2 regions of the Rhizobium sp. PvP014 genome follow, and region 2 is predicted to be linked to the other one. Evidence: predicted binding sites of a transcription regulator. Region 2 holds the regulator's gene; the other holds the start of a gene.

Region 1 (10,520 bases), 240 kb from region 2:
TTGCGCTCGCTCTGCCCGAACACGAGCCCGTAGCCGCGGGTAAACTGCGGCGGCGCGATGGAGGAGCCTTTGAACTGATTGATCATCTGGCACTCGGTCAGCTGGATGCGCCCGAGCGAGACCGGGAAGCCGAGTTCCGGCATGTCTACCTCCACCTCCACCTCGCCGATCCGGATTTCGCCGACGAACGGGTGGTTTCGGCCGTAGCCCCGCTGCGTCGAGTAGCCGAGCGCCAGCAGAAAGCCCTCGTCGCCGCGGGCGAGTGCCTGCAGCCTGAGGTCACGACCCATCGGAAATTCCAGCGGCTCGCGGGTCAGGTCTCCTGCCGCGTGGTCATCGGGCAGGTCGCCATCCGGCTCGATCAGTCCTTCGTGTGCGAGAATGTCGGAAACGCGCATGATCTCCTCGCCGGACGCCTCTTTGCGTGCAGGATCGGCGATCACCTCATCCGTCAGCAGCGAGGGATCGAGAAGCCGGTGCGTGTAGTCGAAAGTAGGGCCGAGCAGCTGGCCGCCCGGCAGGTCCTTGTAGGTCGCCGAGACGCGCCGCTCGACCTTCATGGCCGCGGTATCCACCGGAACGGAAGAGCCGAAGCGGGGCAGCGTAGTGCGGTAGGCGCGAAGCAGAAAGATCGCCTCGATCAGATCGCCACGCGACTGGCGCACGGCAAGCGCTGCCAGCGACCGATCATAGAGCGAGGCTTCCGCCATCACCCGATCGACGGCAAGGCCAAGCTGTTCGGCGATCTGCTCGATCGTGAGTGCGGGAAGCGCCCGGTCGCCGCGACGGCGGTCGGCAAGCAATGCGTGAGCGTTGGTAATGGCGGCCTCGCCACCCTTGACTGCAACATACATGGGTTTGATCTCCTTCGGCTTAGCCGGCAATCCGGGTGGTGCGCGGCAGGCACAGGAACTGCGCTCCGGCGGTGAGGATGACGTCGACTCCGCGGGGAAAGAGCGCCCTGTTGTCGTCCCAGAGCCTCTGAAACATATCCGGCAGTCCCGAGACTGCGACCGTCCTGGTGCCGAGGATCCCTGGTCCGGTCAGGCTCAGTTTTTCACCCTCGCCAAGAGCGGCGACTTCGAGGATCAGCGTCGTGGACCTGTCAGGGTATTCCTGGGTACCGGCGGCAAACAGGCCGAAGGAAGAGGGCGCTGTCCCGGCTTCGATAAAGGCAAAGCTGCTCTGCGCCTTCTCGCAGGTTATCGGTGCACCCGTATGGAAACCGATCCATTCCGGCATCGCAGACTTTGCAAGACCGTTGCTCAGCCAGACCGGGGTATCGTGATCGCAGAGCGTGAGCGCAATCGCGCCGGCAGCATTGCCGAGCGGTTCCGGCTGCCCGGCCTGAAGTTCGGTGCTGCTGATCGTTCCGGGCCGCGCCATTCCGTCCATCAGCGTTTTGAAAATGGTCTGGGACTGGAAGACCGGATCGGTGAACCCACCGGCGAGTGCTTGTGCATGAACGGCCATCAATCGTCTCCCCGTACCATTGTGAAGAAGTCGACGCGGGTTGCCGCGGTCTCTTCGGCGTTCTGTCTGTCCTCAGCGGCGATGCGGCTTTCCGTGGGTGAAAGAAGCGCCGTTTCGACGAAATTGCGCGTCTCTGCTTCCTGCCACAGGGCATCGAATATCGCAGACAGCCACGCCTTTTCCTTGTCGGTGCCGAGCGCCTGGGCATGGCCCGCCGTGCCGGAGGCAAGAAGGATCGTTGCGCGGGTGACTGTTGCTTCACCCAGATTGAAGGGCGAACCGCCGCCACCGATCCGGCCGCGAACCATCACCAGACCGGTTTCCGGTCCACGCACCGGCTTGACGGTTTGCTTTTCGGATAGCCCGTTCCACGCGGCCTTCAGTTCGTCGCACGAAGTCTGCGCCAGAAGTTCGATGCAGCGGCGCCGCTGTTCCGGTTCCGCCAGCGCCTTGTGATTTCCCGCAAGATCCATCGGTCATCTCCTAAATGTCTATTTATATAGACAACCATACAAATTACATGTACCAATAAAGCTGGCGTATAACAAGCGTGTGACAGGGGTACTGACCGGGTGATTGTGCAAAGGCAGAGTGGCGTCGCGTTGTGGCGGCAGATAGCCGACCGTATCCGCACGGCGATCGCAAACGGCGACTACGACGCGACCGGCAAGGTGCCGCCGGAGATCTCGCTGGCGGCGGAGTTCGGCGTGAACCGTCATACGGTCAGAAGCGCGCTGGCAGCGCTGGCGCAGGAAGGCATCGTCCGGGCCGTTCAGGGACGGGGAACGTTGATCGAGCGCAAGGAGCGGCTCAATTTCCCGATTTCGAGGCGCACGAGGTTCAGCGAGGGCATCGGCGATCAGGCGAAAGAAAAGGAAGGTCTGCTACTGGCCGCATCCGAGGAACCGGCGACACCGGACCTGGCGTCGCGCCTGCAGCTTGCGGTCGGCGCTGCCGTGATCCGGCTTGAAACCCTGCGCAAAGCGGATCGCCGTCCGGTATCACGGGCAACCGCCTGGTTCCCGGCCGATCGCTTTTCAGGGATCGCAGAGGCCTATCGCGAGAGCGGCTCCATAACCGCAGCCTTCGCGGCAATCGGCCTGACCGACTATCTCCGCGTCTCGACCGAGGTTACGGCAGTTCACGCAGACAGCGGCGACCTTGCAGATCTGGAATTGTCACCGGGTGCGATCATGCTGGTCACGCGCGCGTTGAACGCAGATCCGGACGGCGTGCCCGTGCAATATGCAATCAGCCGCTTCCCGGCCGACATGGTGCAGTTCACGATCGAGAACTGACAAATGCAAACGCCGGCCCGCATTGTTCATGCGAGCCGGCGCGATCTTGAAGACTTGGCGCGTCTTAGTGGGCGGCGGACATGTCGCCCAGAACCTTCTTGGAAGCGACGGTCGAATCCGCGTTCAGCACGTAGACCATCGGCACGCCGGTCGCGAGGTTGAGCTTGAGGATCTCTTCCTTGCTGAGACGGTCGAGAACCATCACCAGCGAGCGCAGCGAATTGCCATGGGCAGCAACAAGCACCTTTTCGCCGCGCAGCACGCGCGGCAGGATCTCGGTCATGTAATAGGGCCATACCCGGGCACCGGTGTCGCGCAGGCTCTCGCCGCCCGGTGGCGGGATGTCGTAGGAACGGCGCCAGATATGCACCTGTTCCTCGCCCCACTTCGCGCGAGCGTCGTCCTTGTTGAGGCCGGAGAGATCGCCGTAGTCGCGCTCGTTCAGGGCCTGGTCGCGGATGGTTTCAAGGTCGGTCTGGCCGAGCTTGTCGAGCACGATCTTCAGCGTATCCTGGGCGCGCTTTAGGTCGGAGGTGAAGGCGATATCGAACTTGATGCCGGTATCGGCAAGCGCCTGGCCGCCGGTCTCGGCTTCCTGAATGCCGAGCGGGGTAAGCTCGGGGTCCTTCCAGCCGGTGAAAAGGTTCTTCAGGTTCCAGTCGCTCTGGCCGTGGCGAACGAGGACGAGTGTACCGCTCATGAATTGAATTCCTCCGATAGTGTCAAGAAAGCCCGAGAACGTCGAGCATGGAATAGAAACCCGGCTTTTCGTCGCGCGCCCAGACGGCCGCAGTCACCGCGCCGCGCGCGAAGATCGAACGGTCGCGGGCACTGTGCGACAGCGTCACCAGCTCACCTTCGCCGGCAAGAATGACCGAATGATCGCCGACAACGGAGCCGCCGCGAAGCGTCGCAAAGCCGATCGTGCCGGCGGGGCGGGGGCCGGTATGGCCGTCGCGCACCCGAACCGATTGCGTGGCAAGATCGATGCCACGCCCGGCAGCCGCTGCCTCGCCAAGCAGCAGCGCGGTGCCGGATGGCGCATCCACCTTGTGCTTGTGGTGCATCTCGACGATTTCGATATCCCAGCCAATAGCAGGAAGCGCTTTCGCCGCATCGCGCGTCAGCACGCCGAGCAGATTGACGCCAAGGCTCATGTTGCCGGACTTCACGACCCGTGCATGCCGGGCGGCAGCCTCGAATTTTTCCTCGTGCTCCGGTCCGCAGCCGGTCGTGCCGATCACATGCACGATGCGCGCCTGTGCGGCGAGCCCGGCAAACGTCACGCTTGCTGCGGGTGCCGTGAAATCCAGAACGCCATCGGCGTCGAGAAACGCCTTCAGGGGATCGGTGGTGACGATGACGCCAAGCGGCCCGGTTCCTGCAAGATCACCGGCATCCTTGCCGACGAAAGCTGAGCCGTCCCGTTCGATCGCGGCATGCAGCGTGACACCGTCGGTCTCGTGGATGATCCGGATCAGGGCCTGGCCCATACGGCCTGCCGCGCCAACCACTACAAGCTTCATGTCGTTTGCGGCCATGGGCGACGGGTTTCCTAAAGGGTTTACGAAAAATCTTTGACGGGCAGTTGCAGGTTGTTGAGGCGAGCGTAGAGCCCGTCCTTGCGCTGCGCAAGAACCTCATGCGTGCCTTCTTCCATCACCCGGCCCTCATGCATCACGATGATCTTGTCGGCCTTGACGACGGTGGAAAGACGATGCGCGATGACGATGACGGTGCGTCCGCGCATGGCGGTATCGAGCGCCTTCTGAACGGCGGCCTCGGACTCGTTGTCGAGCGCAGACGTTGCTTCGTCGAGCAGCAGGATCGGCGCATTCCGCACCAATGCGCGGGCAATCGAAAGCCGCTGCCGCTGGCCGCCGGACAGGCTCATGCCGTTTTCGCCGACAGGCGTTTCGTAACCAAGCGGCTGCGCCAGGATGAAGTCGTGGGCATAGGCAAGTCTTGCCGCCTCTTCCACTTCGGCATCCGTCGCTTCCGGCCGGCCGTAGCGGATGTTGTCGCGGATGGTGCCTTCAAACAGGTAGGGCTGCTGCGAGACATAGGCGAGCTGATGGCGCAGCGACGACTTGGTGACCTCGGCAATGTTTTGCCCGTCGATCAGGATTGCGCCTTCCGCCGGGTCGTAGAAACGGGGAATGAGGCTGATGATCGTCGATTTTCCGGCGCCGGATGGACCGACAAGCGCCGTCGTCTGGCCACCTTCGGCCACAAGATCGACACCGCGCAGGATCGGGCTGCCACTGCCGTAGGAGAACACGACGTTCTTCAGTTCGACGCGCGCCTTGTCGACGACGAGGTCCTTGGCACCGGCCATTTCCCGCTGTGCCGGCTGCATATCGAGAAGGGCATAAATCATCTGCGCGTTGACGACGGCACGGTCGAGCTGCACCTGCAGCTTGGCCAGCCGTCGTGCCGGGTCATAGGCCATCAGCAGCGCGGTGACGAAGGCAAAGAAAGCGCCTGGAGGTACGTTGTCATAGATCGAGCGGAACGCCGCATAGGCCAGCACGCTGGAGATCGCAAAGCCGGCAAAGGTTTCCGTCAGCGGCGACGTGCGCTCCGACAGACGGGCGATACGGTTGGCGCGGCCTTCTGCCGCTTTGATGATGCGGCTCACCTTGCTGTCGAGTTCGCCTTCCATCGTGAAAGCCTTGACCACGGCGATGCCCTGGATGGTTTCCTGCATGGCGCCAAGCACGCGGCTGTTCTGTTCAACAGCCTCTCTTGTGGCGGCGCGAAGGCGCTTGGAAACATAGCGCAGCGCATAAAGAAGCGGCGGTGCGACTGCAAAGACGATGAGCGACAGGACCCAGTCCTTCGTCACCATCACCCCAATCAGCGCGACCAGCGTCAGGAGATCGCGCGCCGTGGAGGTGACCGTCAGGTTGAGGACGTCACGAACGCCGTTGATGTTCTGGCTGATCTGGGCAGCAAGATGGGCGGATCGGGCTTCGGCAAAGAAGCCAACCGACAGCGACATCAGATGCGAGTAGATCCGGCGCTGATAACGGGCAACGATATTGTTGCCGATCTTCGACAGCGTCACAGCCTGGCCGTAAGTGGCAAAGCCGCGCAGCACGAAGGCGGCAAGAATGGATCCGCAGATCAGCCAGACGATATCCGCCCGCTTGTTGGCGAACGCCTCGTTGACGACCTTCTCCATGATCCACGCCGTGAAGGCTGTCGAAAGGGCGACCATGACCAGGCAGGAGATCGCAAACGCATAGGATCGCACGTGATCCCGGCCATTCTCGGCGATCACCCGCTTGAGCACACTCACGATGGTGACGGAATCCACGTGGCGCTTCTTGTCTTTTGCGGCGTTCAATAGGGCGTTCCCGTTTCGGCGTCATGCCGGAGTATATTTCCGAAGGCGCTATTAAACGCTTGGGCAGGCTTTTGCCAGCCAATCGCGGGTGATTCCATCGCGCTGTTGCATTCGGGCACGTCGGCCCGGCGCAACTACCGCTGCCAGCAACGGCCTTCCAGCGCAATTCCGTAGGTCGCAGGCGAGCGCGCAAAGCTGGCGAGACCGGCAAGGGCCGCCTGCGGATGCGTGACGACAAAGGTCGGAATGGTCTTCATCAGCTCGTTGTGCGGCGCCTTGTCTTCGAACTCTTCACGAAACGCGGGCTTCGTCAATGCATCAAGGATCCGCGGCGAGATGCCGCCACCGAGAAAGACGCCGCCGCGTGCCATGAAGATGAGCGCGAGGTCACCGGCAAGGCGACCGAGATAGCGGACGAAAAGCTCGATCGTTTCCGTCGCCTGCGGGTTTTCGCCGGAAAGTCCCTGTTCGGTCACTTCGGGCGGAGCATCCAGGCTCGGAGCGATGCCATCGGCAGCACAAACGGCGTTGTAGATGTTGAGAAGACCGCGGCCGGAAATGATTTCTTCGGCCGACACCCGGCCGTCGATGCGGCGCAGATGCGGGAAGATCTCGAAATCCCGCTTCGAACGCGGACCGATATCCACATGCCCACCTTCGCCGGGGACTGGGAACCAGGTGTTACGGGCATGAACGAGCCCTGCGACGCCGAGACCGGTTCCGGGACCCAGCACGACGCGCGAAGCCTCGGTCGCTTCGGCGATCGGACCGATCGGCTGGCGATCGGCTGCAGACAGCGAGGCAACGGCCAGTGCCTGGGCCTCGAAATCGTTGAGCACGAGAACCGTATCGAAGCCAAGTTCGCCGATCATCTTTTTCGGACGCACGATCCAGTCGCAGTTGGTGAGGTCGATCTCGTCACCATCGATCGGGCCGGCGACAGCAAGGATCGCGCTGCGTGGCTTGTGCACGGAGTTCTTCAAGACGACATCGGCGATCGCATCGTCGATCGTTTCATAGTCTGCCGTCTGCACATGCGGGAACTGATCCGGCGCACTCGTTGCATCGACGAGGATGGAGAAGCGGGCATTGGTGCCGCCGATATCGCCGATCAGGATCGGGAAGGCGAATGTGTGCGGTTGCACTTCAGCCATGGCGAATTCTCTCCTCCTACTGGAAATCAACAAGCTTTTCTGCCGTGGCGCGGTTGAGCGCCATCGGAATATCGTAGACGGTTGCAAGCCGGGTCAGCGCCTTGACGTCGACGTCATGGGGAAGGGCACTCAAAGGATCGATGAAGAAGATCAGCATGCCCACTTCGCCGGTTGCGATCATCGCGCCGATCTGCTGGTCACCGCCAAGCGGACCGCTTTTCAAACGGGTGACATCGAGATTGGGAGCAGCTTCAAGAACGCGGCCACCGGTCGTGCCGGTGGCGACGATACGGAAGCGGGACAGCGCCGCCTGATGCCGGCGCGCAAATTCCGCCATCTCGTCCTTCTTCAGGTCGTGGGCAATAAGCGCGATGCAGGGAAGCGTCGACATGGAATTCCTCTGCAAAGCCATAGATCGGATTGCTGGCGATTGATGCTTGGCCTTCTAGCCTGCCTCCGGCGGGAAGAAAAGATGGTCCCGACGGAATCCCGATCAGCGCGAAGGACGCGGGCTCGGCAGTGGAACGTTGGAGCCCGGGCCGGGCATCTCGCCGTCCGTCATCGTATCCAGACTGCTGGCCGCGGCAGGAAGCGGTACCGATGGAGAGTAGGCCATCCCGCCGCCACCCTGGCCACCACCCTGGAAAGTCGCGTCCTGCTCGGAGCGGGAGGGGGCGCTAAGAACCGCAGCGCAGGCCCTGGGAAGGTTGGACAGCATAACCTGGCGCGGCTTTACCGGCTTCTTGTTCGGATCCGCAGGCTTCGGCGGCGCCCAAGGCTCCTTGGTAAACCACCAGGCGAGCGCCTTGCTGTTGCAGTCGTCGGTGGAAGGCGTCGATGCCTGGCGTTCGCAGCCGGCAGCGCCCGGCGGGCAGTTCATGCGGATATGAAAGTGTTCGTCATGGCCATAGACCGGCCGCACCTTGCCGAGCAGGCTGCGGTCTCCGGACCAGGTCTCGCAAAGCTTCTTCTTGATTGCCGGATTGACGAAAACGCGCTGCACCTGCGGATAGCTCGCCGCCTGCATCACCAGACGGGCATGGGTGGTGCTCCAGCGGCGGCTGTCGACGGTCAGGAACTTGCTCTTGTCCAGCATCGAGGTGAACGGAATGTCTTCGCGCTGCGCCGGCGACAGCGGCCGCTGCGGCTTTGGCGTGAACCAGACGTCTGCGTCCAGGCCGATCTGGTGCGAGGCATGGCCGCTTGGCATCGGCCCCCCGCGCGGCATCGAGATGTCGCCGACCAGAATGCCCGTGCCCCAGCCGAGACCTGCCGCATCGCGTGAGAACTGCTCCAGCAGGGAGATCATCGCCGGATTGCCCCAGCGGCGATTGCGCGAAAGGCGCATCGCCTGCCAGGTCGGCCCGTCCGTCGGCAAGGCCACGGCGCCGGACTGGCAGCCCTTGGCATAAAAGCCGAGCGGTTCGGCATCGCCTCTATTGGGCAGTTTCACGGATCCGAACAGCTGTTTGGCAGTCCTTTCCTCCTGGGCGAACGTCGGTTCGGAAATCGCACCGCAGAACAAAGCGGCAGCAGCCAGGCCCAGAATGGTCTTAGAAATCGGTCTCATGCACATCCGCCGCAAATCAAATCAGTCCTTCTTCTACCGTGGAATGCGATTTTGTTGAAATGGAGATCGCATCCGCTGCCGGATTTCGCGGATAAATCGCTTGTGACAGCGGCTGCCTGTCTTTTGCTGTTATTTGCCCTATGCTTCACTGCAACACGAATGACAAAGGGATGTTGCATGGGCTTGGCTTGGTGGAAGATGGGTTTTGTAACCGTGGCAGCCGTCGCGGTCATTGGCACATCCGTTGCGGCACAGGATGCAGGCACCAGATGGCGGCATGGGATCGCCGTCATCGGCGATCTTGCTCTGCCCCCAGATTTCAAGCAACTGCCCTATGTGGATCTCAACGCTCCGAAGGCAGGCGAACTGCGTCTGGCGGATGAGGGGACGTTCGACAACCTCAACCCGGCGATAGACCGCGGAGCTTCCGCAGCCGGTGTCGGTATGATTTACGACACGCTGATGAAACGGTCCGAGGACGAGGTCTTCAGCACCTATGGTCTCCTGGCCGAAGCGGTGTCTTATCCGGAGAACATGTCGACTGCTACGTTCAGGCTGCGAGCGGAAGCGACATGGGCTGACGGTCAGCCGGTCACGCCGGAGGACGTTATCTTCAGCATGGCGAAGCTCAAGGAGCTGAGTGCCATGTATTCCGGCTATTATCGCCATGTCGCAAGCGTCGAGAAGACCGGCGACCGCGAAGTAACCTTCCGGTTTGACCAGGAAAACAATCGCGAGCTGCCATCTATCGTCGGTGACTTCCCCATCCTCCCGAAACATTGGTGGGAAGGCAAGGATGCGGCCGGCAAGCAACGCGACATTTCCCGCACGACGCTTGAGCCCACGATGGCGTCCGGGCCCTACAAGATCGCTTCGGTGCAGCCCGGATCCGCCATCCGCTTCGAACTGCGCGACGACTACTGGGGTAAAGACCTGCCCATCAACCTCGGCCAGAATAATTTCAGGACCGTCAGCTACACCTATTTCTCCGATGCCGATGTCGAGTTCGAGGCTTTCCGAGCCGGCACGATCGATTACCGGCAGGAAAACAGTTCCAGCCGGTGGGTCACCCGCTATGATTTCGACGCTGTGAAGGACGGGCGCATCAAAAAGGAAGCGCTCGCCAATCCATTCAGGGCAAGCGGCATCATGCAGGCGCTCGTGCCGAATGGCCGGCGCGATATGTTCAAGGACGCGAGGGTCCGTGAGGCACTGAATTACGCGCTCGATTTTGAAGATTTGAACAAGAACCTCGCCTTTGGTGGTCTCAAGCGTGTCGATAGTTTCTTCTGGGGAACCGAACTTGCTTCGTCCGGTCTGCCGCAGGGACGCGAGCTTGAGATCCTGAACGAAGTGAAGGACCAGGTTCCCCCATCGGTCTTCACCACCCCGTTTACAAATCCGGTCGGTGGCGACCCCAACAAGGTTCGTGACAATCTGCGCAAGGCAATCAGCCTTTTCAAAGAGGCGGGCTGGGAGTTGAAAGGCAACCGGATGGTAAATGCCAAAACCGGACAGCCGATGAGTTTCGAGATCCTGCTCGGCAGCGCCTCGCTGGAGCGTACCGTCAATCCTTTCGTGGCAAGTCTGAAAAAGATCGGGGTAGAGGCACGGCTTCGCACCGTTGATTCCTCGCAGTATATCAATCGAACCCGCAGCTTCGATTACGATAT
Region 2 (10,520 bases):
GCGCGACTGACGTCATCAAGGCTGCCATCACCGATGCCAAGCAGGCTGCTGCCAAGTGCGTTGCAGTTCGCAAGGACGGCGCAGCTGTCGACATCGACGGCGATTACACCGAAACGCTGGCCCGCATCTCGGCCAACAAGACCGGCCTCGGCGTTTTCGGCCTGGCCTTCTATGAAAACAACATGGACAAGCTGAAGGTCGCGACCGTTTCGGATGTCGTTGCTTCCACCGAAACCATTGCTTCGGGCAAGTACCCGGTGTCGCGCCCTCTGTTCTTCTACGTCAAGAAGGCTCACCTCGGCGTTATCCCAGGCCTCAAGGAATATGTTGAGTTCTTCATCTCCGACGAAATGATCGGCCCTGACAGCCCGCTCGCCGAATACGGCCTGGTTGCTGCTCCGGACGATCAGCGCGAACAGGTCCGCAAGGACTTCGAAGCCGGCAAGACCATGTAATCAAAATTCCGGCGCCGCTTCTTGCGGCGCCGGTCTTCTTTCGTGCCAGGCGGCGACTTGTCCGTCGCGCGACAGAAGCAAAGCCTGGCGTCAGTCGCTGCGTTTTGGATGGCGAAACATATTGATTCCGATGGTGGGATTTGTGCGGTAATGGGTGCCGTCGATGGCGGTAGGCCGGGGGATTTTAATGAGCACACCATTGATTTTATTGATTCTGGCGATAATTGCGATCGCTTGTTACGTTGTCGGAACCAGGCACGCCCTGGCAATCGCCGGCGGCCGTTCCTCAAAGCTTCATTCACGTCCGGGCTACTACGGCACCTTCGTCGCACTCTGCGCCGTTCTGCCATCGGTTCTCATCCTGGCCGCGTGGCTGGTCGTCAGCCCGCTCTATATCAACTCCACTGTCCGCGATGGCTTTCCTGAAGACGTAAAGGCGCGTTCGCCGGCCGAACAGGGTCTCTCCTTCGGCATGGTAAGCTCGCTTGCGCGCGGCATGAACGTATTGAGCCTGGACGAGATCGAGCGCATCGGCGGAAATCCCGTCGAACTGCGCGCAGCGCTTGGCGCTAAGGGCGTCCCGCTTGCCGGCGACCCCGAACCATACATGGTCGAGTCCGCTGGCGATCTCAACGTCATGACCAAGATCAGCAACTGGGTTATGACCGCGGTAGTCCTTCTGGCAGCCCTGATCGGCGCCGGCTTTTCCTACACGCGCATCGCGCCACGGTTTCGGGCCCGCAACCGTGTCGAGAAGGTGATCCTCGCCAGCCTCGTCGTCGCATCCTCGATCGCGATCCTGACCACGGTCGGCATCGTTGCCTCGATGCTGACGGAAGCGACCCACTTCTTCACCAGCATCCCGCCGTGGGAGTTCTTCTTCGGCACCGTCTGGGATCCGCGCTTTGCGGCCGCCGGCGCCACGGACTCGGCTGGTCAGTTCGGCCTTATCCCGCTGCTTCTCGGAACACTCTATATCGGCTTCGTCGCCATGCTCGTCGCCGTCCCGAGCGGCCTGTTTTCCGCGATCTACATGTCGGAATACGCCTCCCGCGGTGTCCGCTCCGTGGCAAAGCCTCTGCTCGAAGTTCTCGCCGGCATTCCCACCATCGTCTACGGCTTCTTTGCCCTGACGACGGTCGGCCCATTCCTGCGCGACCTGTCTTCGCAGCTGAACGGCCTTGTCACAGGCGATTACGCCAACTTCATCCAGGCACAGAGCGTTCTCACTGCCGGCTTCGTCATGGGCATCATGCTGATCCCTTACGTCTCGTCGCTGTCGGACGACATCATCACCGCCGTGCCGGGAACGCTTCGTGACGGCTCGCTCGGTCTCGGCGCCACCCAGTCCGAAACCATCAAGAAGGTCGTCCTGCCGGCAGCACTGCCGGGCATCGTCGGCGCACTTCTGATGACCGCCTCGCGCGCCATCGGCGAAACCATGATCGTAGTGCTCGCCGCCGGCGTCGCCGCCCGCATGCAGCTCAACCCGTTCGAGCCGATGACGACGGTGACCGTCAAGATCGTCAGCCAGCTGACGGGCGACCTTGAATTCACCTCGCCGCAGACGCTTGTCGCCTTCGCACTCGGCATCACGCTCTTTGCGATCACGCTTTGCCTCAACATCTACGCGCTCTACATCGTGCGCAAATACCGGGAGCAGTACGAATGACCGACGTGGTTTCCTCCACCGCCGGCGTCTTGGCCAAGCCTGCCCGTCGCGATATCGGTATCAAACGCCGCTACGCCGCCGAGCGCCGCTTCCGTGCCTATGGCATCGCTGCTCTCTCGTTCGGCATCCTGTTCCTGATGCTCCTTCTGTGGTCGGTCGTCTCGAAGGGCTATACCGCCTTTCAGCAGACGATGATCACGATCCCTGTCGAGTTCTCGCAGCAGATCATCGACAAGGATAATGTGCGGGCTATGGATCCGGCCAAGCTGATGACGGCCAACTACCCGATCGTCGCCCGCAATGCGCTGGCCAAGGTTCTGGGCGTCGCCGAAAACGATCGCCAGGGTCTGCGTGCCGTCAACCAGATGATTTCGGACGGCGTTCGTGGCCAGCTGCGCGATATGGTCGTTTCCGATCCTGAGATCATCGGCACGACCCAGACGGTTTCGCTTCTGGCAGCCGGCGATATCGACAGCGCCGTGAAAGGCCAGATCAATCTCGACGTGGCGGAAACCAGCCGCAAGGTGTCCGACCAGCAGGTCGGATGGATGAAGCAGCTGACCGACAGCGGTGCGCTCGCCAAGGAATTCAACACCGGCATTTTCTTCAACGGCGCGTCCAGCCGTCCGGAAGCAGCTGGCGTCGGCGTCGCTCTGATTGGCTCCTTCTATATGATGCTGATCGTGCTCGTCCTGTCCCTGCCGATCGGCGTCGCAGCCTCGATCTATCTTGAAGAGTTTGCCCCGAAGAACCGGTTTACCGACCTGATCGAGGTCAACATCAACAATCTCGCAGCGGTCCCGTCGATAGTCTACGGTCTGTTGGGTCTCGCGGTCTTCATCAACTTCATGGGCCTGCCGCGCTCGGCCTCGCTTGTCGGCGGCCTGGTGCTGACGCTGATGACGCTTCCGACCATCATCATCGCCACCCGCGCGGCGCTGAAAGCAGTGCCACCGTCGATCCGTGCTGCAGCGCTCGGGCTCGGTGCCTCGAAGATGCAGACCATCTTCCACCATGTCCTGCCGCTTGCCATGCCCGGTATCCTGACCGGTACGATCATCGGCCTCGCGCACGCCCTCGGCGAAACGGCGCCGCTCCTCTTGATCGGAATGGTCGCCTTCGTGGCGAACTATCCGACCACGCCGATGGATCCGTCGACGGCACTGCCGGTACAGATCTACATGTGGGCTAACGAGGCGGAACGCGCCTTCGTTGAACGAACCTCGGGAGCGATCATGATCCTGCTCCTGTTCCTGATCTTGATGAATGTTGGCGCAATTCTCTTGCGACGCCGCTTCGAACGGCGTTGGTAGAGGAAGGGGGAAGCAATGAACATGATGTCAGAAGCTGCAGTTGAGAAGGCGCTGGACAAGAAAATGAACGACGTTGCTTATAAGATGATCGGCAAGGATGTCTCCGTTTATTACGGTGACAAGCGCGCTCTTTATGACGTGAACCTGAATGTCCGCCAAAATACCGTCACTGCTTTGATCGGTCCGTCCGGCTGCGGCAAGTCCACCTTCCTGCGCACGATGAACCGCATGAACGATACGATCGAGGGTTGCCGCGTCACCGGCAAGATCACGCTCGACGGCGACGATATCTACGACAAGGAAATCGACGTCGTGGAGCTGCGTGCCCGGGTCGGCATGGTGTTCCAGAAGCCGAACCCGTTCCCGAAGTCGATCTACGAGAACATTGCCTACGGTCCCCGGATCCACGGCCTTGCCCGTGGCAAAACGGAAATGGACGCGATCGTCGAGGCAAGCCTGCAGCGCGCCGGCCTCTGGGCAGAAGTCAAGGATCGCCTGCATGAAGGCGGTACCGGCCTTTCCGGCGGTCAGCAGCAGCGCCTTTGCATCGCCCGTGCGATCGCCGTTTCGCCTGAAGTCATTCTGATGGACGAGCCGTGCTCGGCACTCGACCCCATCGCCACGGCCAAGGTCGAGGAACTGATCCACGAACTGCGCGCCAACTACACGATCGTGATCGTCACCCACTCGATGCAGCAGGCGGCCCGCGTTTCGCAGCGCACGGCGATGTTCCATCTCGGCCACCTGGTCGAGGAAAACGATACCGACAAGATGTTCACCAATCCGGATGACCAGCGCACCCAGGATTACATCATGGGCCGCTTCGGCTGATGCGGGCGCAGAGCCCGTCAGCCGCAACTGCAGACATCAAGGATCAGACACATGGTTTCGACCCATATTCTCTCGGCCTATGACGAGGAACTGAAATACCTGAACCGCCGGATCTCCGAAATGGGCGGCCTGGCGGAGCAGATGTGCGGAGATGCCGTGCGTGCGCTCGTGAACTCCGACTCCGCACTGGCCCAGAAGGTCATCTCGGACGACGTCATTCTCGACCATGCCGAGCGCGATATCCAGGACAAGGCGATCGTCACCATCGCCAAGCGTCAGCCGATGGCGGCCGACCTTCGCGAGATCATCGGCACGCTGCGCATTGCAGCTGACCTGGAACGCGTCGGCGACCTTGGCAAGAACACCGCCAAGCGCGTGCTCGCCGTGCAGGGAACAGGCGTCCCGCGTAAGCTCGCCCGTGGTCTGGAGCATCTTTCCGAACTGGCGCTGGTGCAGCTCAAGGACGTTCTTGATGTCTTCGCTAACCGCTCTGCGGAAAAAGCCGAGATCATCCGCCAGCGCGACGAAGAAATCGACGCGATGTACACCTCGCTGTTCCGCGAACTCCTCACCTACATGATGGAGGATCCGCGCAACATCACCACGTGCACCCATCTCCTGTTCTGCGCCAAGAACATCGAGCGCATCGGCGACCACGCGACGAATATCGCCGAGACCATCTACTACATCGCGACCGGCGCACAGCCGGAGGGCGAACGTCCGAAGGACGATACGTCCAACATGCTCGGCTCCGCCGGGACATGATGCAGCTCTCCCGAAATCGCCCGCCGGTTTCGGGACGATAACTGCCAAAACCAATGACCTGAAGCAGCGCGAGCGGATCTGGCGGATCTAAGTGCAGTTCGGGACGAGTGACGGAGCAAGTCGGAATGCAGCCGAAGATCGCAGTCGTGGAAGACGAAGAGGCCCTCAGCGTCCTCCTTCGGTATAACCTGGAGGCCGAGGGTTACGAGGTCGATACCGTGCTTCGCGGTGACGAAGCGGAAATCAGGCTTCAGGAGCGCGTTCCGGATCTTCTCATTCTCGACTGGATGCTGCCGGGCGTTTCAGGCATCGAACTCTGCCGTCGCCTGCGTATGCGGCCGGAGACGGAACGCCTGCCGATCATCATGCTGACGGCGCGCGGCGAAGAAAGCGAGCGCGTTCGCGGGCTTGCCACCGGCGCAGACGACTATGTGGTCAAGCCTTTCTCGACGCCGGAACTGATGGCCCGCGTCAAGGCGATGCTGCGCCGTGCCCGACCGGAGGTCCTTTCGAGCGTCCTCAAATGCGGCGATATCGAACTCGATCGCGAAACCCATCGCGTTCACCGCAAGAGCCGCGAAGTTCGCCTCGGGCCGACAGAGTTTAGACTTCTGGAATTCCTGATGGCCTCACCCAGCCGCGTCTTTTCGCGCTCGCAGCTGCTCGACGGCGTCTGGGGTCATGACATCTATGTCGACGAACGCACCGTCGACGTGCATGTGGGGCGCCTGCGGAAGGCACTCAACTTCTCCAACATGCAGGATGTCATCCGCACGGTCCGCGGTGCCGGTTACTCAATGGAAGCCTGAGGACCGCGTCTCCTAGCCGGCAGCGTCATGGCAATGACACCGGCCACGACGCAGGCCAGGCCGAGCCATGCTGTCGAAGCAAGCGTTTCGCCGAGAAACACGACACCGATGCCAACGCCGATCGGCACCCGGAGATAGGCCTGCGCCGTCGTGCCGACGGAGCCGAGCGTCTGCACTAGCCGGAAATAGATGACGAAGGCGAGCGCCGTCGAAAATACCGCCAGCGCCAATAGGGCGAGCATGGAATCGGTGCTCGGTGTCAGCGTCCAGGGCCGGTCGACCACAAGGCTGACAGGAATGAGGATGGCCGCCCCTGCGATCAGCGATCCCGCGGCGGGCATCATCGGGTCCAATCCCTTAAAATTCTTGCCGAAGATGGCAGCCGCCGCATAGCAGATCGTCGCCGCCACGATGGCGAGTTGCGCCCAGAGGTTCTCGCCCGAGCCGGCAAGCGCCTCCATGCCGACGATCAGGCATATGCCGACAATGCCTGCGGCAACTCCGAACAGCTTGGCCGCAGAGACGCTTTCATGGCGCGTGATCAGCGCCGTCAGCAGAAACGCGAAGATCGGCGTCGTGGAACTCAAAATGGTGGCAAGGCCCGCATCGGTCGTCTGTTCGGCCCAGGCGATGAGGGTGAAGGGGACCGCGCTGTTGAGGCAGGCCTGAACCGTGAAAAGCTTCCAGGTCTGCCGGTCGGTCGGCAGCTTCAATCCGCGAAGGCGAAGTGCCGCAGCGAGAATGAGCCCGGCGACCAGTGTTCTGACGGCGATAAAGGTGACGGGCGAAATCGTCTCCACACCGACTTTGATCAGCGTGTAGGACGCGCCCCAAAGCGTCGCGAGCGTGAGGAGCAGCAACAGATCCGTTGCCATGCTTGTTTTGGTGTCCGCCATTCCAGTTCCTATCCCCATCCATGCAATCTCCGCCCGCTCTTAGCGGAGAGAGGAAAAGAAATGCTTCGGCGACGGCCGAACCGTTGATCGCTGACGGCAAAGTTTTCCGGTGCTAGAACTGGATCATGTCCAATATGGTTTCAGGAAATACGATTGCGGAAGTTGCAAGCCTGATCGGCGATGTCGCGCGCGCCAACATGCTGTCCGCGCTGATGGGCGGCCAGGCGCTGACGGCGGGCGAACTGGCACGCCATGCCGGCGTCACCGCGCAGACAACCAGCGGCCATCTCGGCAAACTGGCGCAGGCGCATCTGATCGCAGTCGAGAAGCAGGGCAGGCACCGCTACTACCGGCTTGCCTCTCCGGAAGTCGCGCACGTGATCCACGCGTTGATGGCAGTCGCCGCGGATGGGCCGAAGCGCCATCATCCTGTCGGCCCGAAAGACGAGGCGTTACGGCTTGCCCGCACCTGTTACGATCACATGGCAGGCCGTCTCGCCATCGCGCTCGCCGACTCCCTGACCGGCAACGGCTATCTGCTGCTCGGCGATGGAGCCGGCCTGATCGCCGATGAAGGCCGGCGTTTCTTTTGTGATTTCGGGATTGATCTCGAACAGCTGACCCGTTCGAAACGCCCGCTCTGCCGGACATGCCTGGATTGGAGCGAGCGACGGCCGCATCTGGCGGGACAAATGGGTGCAGCACTGCTGGACCGCGCTCTTGGCGTCGGCTGGATCAGCCGCCGGGAGGAAACCCGGGCTCTGCGGATCACGCGCGCCGGAGAGATCGGGTTTGCCGAGACATTCAGGCTTCCATCGGACTGGCGTATTGCACCGTCCGGAACTCTGATGGTCAGGCGGCTTCCTGGGTCTTCCATTCCGGCAGCGGGAACAGCTTGTCGTAGCCAAGATTGAAGAGATAGGCATAGACCACGTAGAACAGCGCGATCGCGATATCCATTGTCAGCGCATGGAGAAGGGTAATCTGCAGATACCACGCGATAAACGGCATCAGCACGACCAGCAGACCGATTTCGAACAGCACCGCATGAGCAATGCGCAAGGCAGGCGTCTTCAGCGTCGTACCCCGTCGCGCCTGCAGAAAGCGGTCGAAACCCAGATTATAGAGGTAGTTCCAGCCGGTCGCGACCGTCGCAGACACGACGCCGACAATGCCCATATGTTCGGCCGGCATGTCGAAGACGAGGGCGCCGAGTGGCACCATCATCAGAAGCCCGATGATTTCAAAGCTGATGGCGTGGCGAATACGGTCTCTTATCGAGCGCATGATCTTCCCCTTTAGGTCAGGTTCATGCCGGGTCGTCCCGGCGTTCTGCCCATTCAGGGGGAGGTCGTCCTCTCTCCAGGCCGAGATAGGGGCGGAGACGGCGTCCGGCAAGTTTTTTCAGCGCAAGTCAGCCATGCCAAAAACGCAAAAGGCGGGCCAGAGCCCGCCTTCGATCTTGTTTCCGCAGCCGCCTGGCTTAGGACGCGCGGGCAGCCGGACGACGGCGCTCGTGTACCGGCTGGTAGGCAAGCTTCGCGTGATATTTGCAATAGGGCGACGCATCCTGCGCATCGCAACCGCAGAAATGGAAGTCGTCCGTCAGCGGATCGCCGACCGGCCACTTGCATGTGCGCTCGGTGAGATCCGTCAGCGACAGACGGCGCGAGATCGGCACGACGACGCTGCCGGAAGCGGTGTATTTCACCGGTTCGGCGACGTTTACGTCCTGATCTTCCTTGAGTGCGTTTGCACCCACCGTCCGTGCTGCAGGACGGGCTGTGTCGCGTCCGGCAAAGCTCGGCGCGCGCGGAGCTGCGGGCGCTGGGCGCTTGGATGCCGGGCGATTGGCCGACGCCGAACCGCCTGCTTTGGCGCGACCCGGAAGGTTGAGACGGTGCACTTTGCCGATCACGGCATTGCGGCTTACGCCTCCAAGTTGGGCTGCAATCTGGCTGGCGCTGAGACCTTCCGACCATAGTTTTTTAAGTCGCTCGACGCGCTCATCAGTCCAGTTCATGCCGTTCTCCGCCTTTGAACGTTGCTGGCAGACAGAATCCGTTCACCTCTGCGGCGAAATAAATCCGCCGCACCCACGCAATCTATGCTTCGAGGTGACTAGTTCCGCCGCATGCGTTCTAGTAATTGAGGATTAACCTAGTGTGTGGCTGACTCCGTGGCAAGAGTCGCTCGAATCGCCGCGAATCGATTTCGCGGTTTTCCCCAACTTGCTGCCCTCAAGAGTCATTTTTGTCACAGACCGAAATGCCGCAATACAGCATCAGGTTGCATCGCGGCATATGCCCCGAAAGCCCTATAAAACACCAAGTTTTGTTGACATGGAGGCACTTAGCCATGATAGTGCCCGCGCCGCCCGGTGGGCGGCATTTTTGATTTTTCAGGCCGCATTCCCGGTCTCCGGAGAGGTCTGGAGAGGGGGGGCGGAACCTACCCAGAGGAGTGATGTCGCCATGGCTGAAGCCGCACTTTACGACACGTTTGCCCGGGCACCTTTGCGCTTTGATCGAGGCGAGGGCGTATGGCTTGTGACGGAAGGTGGCGAGCGATATCTGGATTTCGGGGCAGGCGTTGCCGTCACCTCCTGCGGTCATTCCAATCCGCATCTGGTGAACGCGCTGAAGTCGCAGGCCGAGAAGGTCTGGCACCTTTCCAATCTCTACGAGATCCCGGAGCAGGAGCGTCTGGCCCGCCGTCTGGTGGATGCCACGTTCGCCGACAAGGTGTTCTTTACCAATTCCGGCGCCGAAGCGCTTGAGACCGCCATCAAGACGGCGCGTCGCTATCATTTCTCCAAGGGCCATCCGGAGAAATTCCACATCATCACCTTCGAGGGTGCTTTCCACGGCCGGACCATCGCGACGATCGCCGCCGGTGGTCAGGAAAAATACATGGAAGGCTTCGGCCCGAAGGCGCCAGGGTTCGATCAGGTCCCGTTCGGGGATCTCGATGCCCTCAACGCTGCGATCAACGAAAACACCGGCGCGCTGCTGATCGAGCCGATCCAGGGCGAGGGCGGCGTGCGCGTCGTGGACAAGGAATTCCTGCGCGAGCTGCGTCGCATCTGCGACGAGAAAGGCCTGCTGCTGATCCTCGACGAAGTGCAGAGCGGGGTTGGCCGCACCGGTCGGTTCTTCGCCCACGAACTGACAGGCATCACGCCTGACATCATGGCCGTTGCCAAGGGCATCGGCGGCGGCTTCCCGTTCGGCGCCTGCCTTGCGACAGCGGAGGCTGCTTCCGGCATGAAACCCGGCATTCACGGCACGACCTATGGCGGCAATCCGCTCGGGATGGCCTGCGGCAACGCGGTGCTCGATGTCGTGCTGGCCGATGGCTTCCTTGACAATGTCCGCGATGTCGCGCTCGTGTTCCGCCAGGGACTGGCAAGCCTGAAGGATCGCTTTCCGGATGTGATCGAAGACATCAGAGGCGAAGGCCTGATGCTCGGCATCAAGGCGAGAGTGCCAGCAGGCGATCTGGTTGTCGCGATGCGCGATGAGAAAATGCTGTCGGTGCCGGCAGGCGATAACGTCGTGCGCCTTCTGCCGCCGTTGACGATCACGGCGGAGGAAGCCCGCGAGGGGCTCGCACGGATCGAACGGGCAGCGGAAAAGCTGACCGAGGCAGAACTCAAGAAAACAGCCTGAGCGCGATGAGGGGTGCCGGTGACGGTTCCCCTCGATAGGGGACGATAGCATGGCATCACCAAAGCATTTCCTGGATCTTTCGGCGGTTTCGCCGGAGGATCTTCGCAC

What was found. The regulator PhoB, encoded in region 2, activates phosphate uptake and scavenging genes when phosphate is short. The targets are predictions, from matches to a motif close to TGTCATNNANCTGTCAT.
Region 1: phnF (phosphonate metabolism transcriptional regulator PhnF) is a predicted target of PhoB. The motif match lies at 2,015-2,031, and genes of this name have one in related genera.

The regions. Positions count from the first base shown of each region.
Region 1 covers NZ_JAGIOT010000002.1:2,978,491-2,989,010, forward strand. Annotated here, with positions in the region: gene J3A65_RS18905 (carbon-phosphorus lyase complex subunit PhnI) at 1-854, opposite strand, end outside; gene phnH (phosphonate C-P lyase system protein PhnH) at 874-1,473, opposite strand; gene phnG (phosphonate C-P lyase system protein PhnG) at 1,473-1,946, opposite strand; gene phnF (phosphonate metabolism transcriptional regulator PhnF) at 2,052-2,771, shown strand; gene J3A65_RS18925 (2,3-bisphosphoglycerate-dependent phosphoglycerate mutase) at 2,836-3,471, opposite strand; gene dapB (4-hydroxy-tetrahydrodipicolinate reductase) at 3,494-4,312, opposite strand; gene J3A65_RS18935 (ABC transporter ATP-binding protein) at 4,336-6,123, opposite strand; gene J3A65_RS18940 (glucokinase) at 6,258-7,277, opposite strand; gene J3A65_RS18945 (methylglyoxal synthase) at 7,294-7,668, opposite strand; gene mepA (penicillin-insensitive murein endopeptidase) at 7,771-8,847, opposite strand; gene J3A65_RS18955 (extracellular solute-binding protein) at 9,025-10,520, shown strand, end outside.
Region 2 covers NZ_JAGIOT010000002.1:3,217,414-3,227,933, forward strand. Annotated here, with positions in the region: gene J3A65_RS20140 (substrate-binding domain-containing protein) at 1-455, shown strand, start outside; gene pstC (phosphate ABC transporter permease subunit PstC) at 643-2,127, shown strand; gene pstA (phosphate ABC transporter permease PstA) at 2,124-3,440, shown strand; gene pstB (phosphate ABC transporter ATP-binding protein PstB) at 3,456-4,271, shown strand; gene phoU (phosphate signaling complex protein PhoU) at 4,323-5,036, shown strand; gene phoB (phosphate regulon transcriptional regulator PhoB) at 5,162-5,845, shown strand; gene J3A65_RS20170 (EamA family transporter) at 5,827-6,741, opposite strand; gene J3A65_RS20175 (helix-turn-helix transcriptional regulator) at 6,867-7,655, shown strand; gene J3A65_RS20180 (PACE efflux transporter) at 7,594-8,028, opposite strand; gene J3A65_RS20185 (GcrA family cell cycle regulator) at 8,225-8,764, opposite strand; gene J3A65_RS20190 (aspartate aminotransferase family protein) at 9,216-10,412, shown strand; gene argF (ornithine carbamoyltransferase) at 10,462-10,520, shown strand, end outside.